DNA from 2 places in the Methylophilus sp. Leaf408 genome. Region 1 is predicted to be linked to the other one. Evidence: riboswitches for the same ligand, from Rfam matches in the RefSeq annotation. Region 1 holds a riboswitch; the other holds the start of a gene.
The links. Region 1 has a riboswitch for cobalamin ahead of LPA26_RS08910 (TonB-dependent receptor). Riboswitches for the same ligand answer to the same signal wherever they lie in the genome.
Positions count from the first base shown of each region.

Region 1 (2,205 bases):
GTGGTAACAGCCTAAGGTACATTAGGTTCACACGCCAAGGGAGTCTTAAAAGACCTCCCAACTTAGTGCGATCGCACAGCACCTGATGAGCCGAAACCTATAACAAAGACTAGTTCAAGGAATTTTAGACTCAGGCAACGCCTTAACACACCAGATTAAAAGTACAGCGGATTAAATTTAAGCCGAAGTAAAACTATGTGGTTAAAAAATGATACGCCATTTACTATCAATGACGGTGAATATTTTGTGAAGTTCAGGGGATTACAGCAATTTATTCTGGCTGGATAGCACCTCATCCATTTGCTGCTGCATGGTGCTAATGCGTTTTTTCACATCGCCCACATCCACACCTGCACTTCGGGTATTCAATAACTCGTGCGTGATATTCAGTGCCGCCATAATCGCAATTCGCTCCACACTGACCATCTTGCCCGCATCGCGTATTTCACGCATTTTACCATCCAGGTAACCCACTGCCTGCACGATGACATCGCGCTCTTCATCCGTGCATGTCACACTAAATGCACGACCCATAATTTCAATATCGATTGGTTGTTTCGCCATCGTTTATTGACCTTCCTGTGGTAATGCAGATAACAATTTTTCCAATTGCACGCTGGCTTGCGTCATATTCAGCTTGAGGGATTGCGACTCCTGATGCAATTTTGAGACCTCCTGGCGTAACTGACCATTATCCTCACGCAATTGATTGCAAAGCGCAATTAACTTCGCCACACGCTCTTCCAAACTTTTCAGATCAGCATCCATTGAGTCATTATCAATGAAAAAAATGATTGTGGTCAATAGCTAAGCGTAGTTTTTCAAAGTAATTTAACAATTTAAACTTCGCTACACAACCATGGTTTTCTAGCTAAAACAGACACTTTCTACTAAAATAGGCGCCAGTTGTCAGGTGCTCGACGCTGTGTTCTTGCAGCCAAGAGTGAAACTGGGAAACAGGTGCGTGAATTCACATTCGCAATGCCTGTGCTGCCCCCGCAACGGTAAGCAAGTGCGGGTCTATCAACATGCCACTGAGTGCAAACTCGGGAAGGCGATAGATCAAAACTTGCAAGCCCGGAGACCGGCCTCACAACCAACCATTTGCAATACCGCGGGGTGACGGTGTCTGATAGTGTATTTCTCTTTTTGCTAACCATAGCAAATCCAGATTCATTGTCCCTTATCCCTGAGTATTGCCCAATAACCCATATGCGGGGTCGCATATGACACAGGGATAAGATAATGAAAAAGAAGTTTTTATTTAGCGTCATTGCCACGCTTTTAACCACACCTGCATTCGCTGAAGATCTGCAACTGGATGATGTCACTGTTAAGTCATCTGGCTTTGAACGCAAGGATACAGAAACCACCTACGCATCTGAGATCCACACCTCGGACCAGATTCAAGCCTCTGGCGCAAGCAACTTATATGACTTTCTTGCTCAGTACTCTTCGTTAAACATCCTGTCAGGATTCGGCAATAAAGCCGCGCCACTTATCAATATGCGTGGTTATGGTAATGAAAACGGCTATCAAAATGTTGTCGTAAGTGTGGACGGTCAGCGTTTAAATAATATTGACATGTCGCCACAATTAATCGGGGCCATTCCACTCAGCAATATTGAGCGGATCGAAATCAGCAAAGGCAGTGGTTCCGTGATCTATGGTGATGGCGCAACCGCAGGCTCAATTCAAATATATACCAAGGCAAAAACCGGCATTTCAGTCGCTGGCTCATTAGGTAATTATGGTCAGAAATCGGGGTATGTTTCGGGGGGAATCTCCAGCAAATATATTTCACTCTCCGCAAGCGCATCCGATGAAAGCTATGATGGGTTTAGTAAAAAGGATATTTTTGGAAAAAGGGATGAGTTCGATAACACTTCACAAAATGTCAAATTAACAATCAAGCCAATAGATAAACTTCGCTTAAAGGCTAATGCCACCAGTGCTCGCATCAGCACGTTTTATGTAGGCCCAATCACTAAAGCTGAATTTAATGAAAATCCACGTCAGAATAGCGGGAATGCCTATACTTTCCAACGTTATGAAATGGACCAGTGGCGTGCGGGCATTGAGTATGACATTAATGAAAACCTGATGATTAGCATTGCTCACGACCATCAACGCAAGACATCTTTCTTCGATGCTCCACAACCACCATTCCCCTTCTCGCAGCTACGTACCTACGACTACAAAAAT
Region 1 is NZ_CAKASK010000001.1:1,883,976-1,886,180, forward strand. Features, by position in the region: gene LPA26_RS08900 (cell division protein ZapA) at 262-564, opposite strand; gene LPA26_RS08905 (hypothetical protein) at 568-768, opposite strand; cobalamin riboswitch at 895-1,108, shown strand; gene LPA26_RS08910 (TonB-dependent receptor) at 1,246-2,205, shown strand, end outside.

Region 2 (2,205 bases), 1.7 Mb from region 1:
TGCAAAGAAACCTACGCCCGCCGTGCATGATGTGTCTTCAATTGGTCGCGCATAACCACCGCCGCCTAGAGGCGTGTAACGGTTAGAGGCGTGTTCTTCGTTACGGGGGTCTTTATGCACCAGGTCGGTGGTGCGCAGTATCGAGCCGAACATGTCCAGCAGCGGTGCCTTGATCTGCGTCAGCCCGGCCGGATTGGTATTCAGCGCGCTGGTGTCGCGTGCAACTGCTACATCAGCACCGGCCATCAGGCTGGATTCAGCGCCAAAGCCGATCAGGTTAATACCATTGGTGGCATGTGCAGCACTGCCAGTGATAGCCAAAGTCAGGACGGTTGCCAGGCGAATCGTGGAGAAATTGAAGTAAGTCATTGCGAGTGTGGTTTTCGTTAGTGGCTTATAGTTTTACATAAACAGGCAAAACAGTATCGCGATAATAGAGCGGCAATTGCACTGCATTTTTAACCTGGAAAAGAGTTTTCTAGCAGGTTCATTTTGCCGATTTTGTCACTGATAGCATAGTCTCATATTTGTTGGCGATCACCACTTGCAAGACTTGCGTTTTTATCGCCTATTCCTGTTTTAAGCACCCTGATTAAAAATGTTTCAGCTTTGTAACATTCAATGCGTAATTCAATCAAAAATGCAATGCATTTTCTCAAAATTTTATTAAAAAAATTCTTTAAACATATTCTTTAATAGAAACAATACCTTGTATATGAAAGCTAGACTTTACAACTATATCTTGTGTTTTGTCTGATTGAAAAGCCATAGATATTGTTTTATAGTCGCATCCATACGGTTTGCAGGAGAAACACTTCTTCTGCATTTAAAAGGGAATCTGGTGCGTGAAACACTGCACGGTATTCATCAAGCCAGGGCTGCCCCCGCAACTGTGATCAGCGAGTTGTTTGCTAACACTTTAAGCCACTGAAGAAATTCGGGAAGGCGACAGCAAATAATCATGACCTGAGAGCCAGGAGACCGACCGTCAGTTTTTTACTTGTTAACGTTTGAGGCGGGGTGTCCTCGGCAGTTGCAGTGCATTTATCATGATGTCGGGTGTTGCCCGGTGTGCCATGTTTGCGTTTGCGTCTTCTATAGTCCCCGCTGCCAGAATTGGGAGCCATCAATGTCACAATACGAATCCATGCAGGCCACAAAAAGAGATGGTCGCAAGGAACCTATCAATCTCGACAAAATTCACCGCGTGATTGATTGGGCAGCACAAGGCCTGAATAATGTGTCGGTGTCGCAGGTAGAGTTGCGCTCCCATATCCAGTTCTATGATGGCATCCGTACCGATGCTATCCATGAAACCATCATCAAATCCGCGGCGGACCTGATTTCTGAAGAAACACCGGATTACCAGTACCTGGCAGCCCGCCTGTCGATTTTCCATTTGCGCAAGATTGCCTATGGCCAGTTTGAGCCACCGCATCTGTTTGACCATGTGACCGGCCTGACCGAGCTCGGCAAATATGACCAGCACTTGTTGCGTGATTACAGCCGTGAAGAATTCGATGTGCTCAATGGCTACATCGACCACTGGCGTGACCTCAATTTCTCTTACGCGGCGGTCAAGCAGCTAGAAGGTAAATACCTGGTACAAAACCGCGTCACCAAGAAAATCTACGAGAGCCCGCAGTTCCTGTACATCCTGGTGGCCATGTGCCTGTTTGCCAACTACAAAGGCCAGGCGCGTCTGGACCTGATCAAGCGTTTTTACGACGCTGTTTCCACCTTCAAGATTTCTCTGCCTACGCCTATCATGTCCGGCGTGCGTACGCCTACCCGCCAGTTCAGTTCCTGTGTGCTGATCGAGTGTGATGACAGCCTGGATAGCATCAACGCCACTTCCAGCGCGATTGTGAAATACGTGTCGCAACGGGCCGGTATCGGCGTCAACGCTGGCCGTATCCGCGCCCTGGGTAGTGAAATCCGTGGCGGTGAAGCACAACATACCGGTTGTCTGCCGTTCTACAAACTGTTCCAGTCTGCGGTGAAGTCCTGCTCGCAGGGCGGTGTGCGTGGCGGTGCGGCGACCTTGTTCTACCCGCTGTGGCACCTGGAAGTGGAGTCATTGCTGGTTCTGAAAAACAACCGTGGTGTGGAAGAAAACCGCGTGCGTCACCTCGACTACGGCGTGCAGATCAACCGCCTGATGTACCAGCGCCTGATCAAGAGCCAGAACATTACCCTGTTCTC
Region 2 is NZ_CAKASK010000001.1:187,671-189,875, forward strand. Features, by position in the region: gene LPA26_RS00810 (OmpP1/FadL family transporter) at 1-369, opposite strand, end outside; cobalamin riboswitch at 780-1,005, shown strand; gene nrdA (class 1a ribonucleoside-diphosphate reductase subunit alpha) at 1,130-2,205, shown strand, end outside.
Region 2: linked by a shared signal. The riboswitch ahead of nrdA (class 1a ribonucleoside-diphosphate reductase subunit alpha) and the one ahead of LPA26_RS08910 (TonB-dependent receptor) in region 1 are both predicted to bind cobalamin.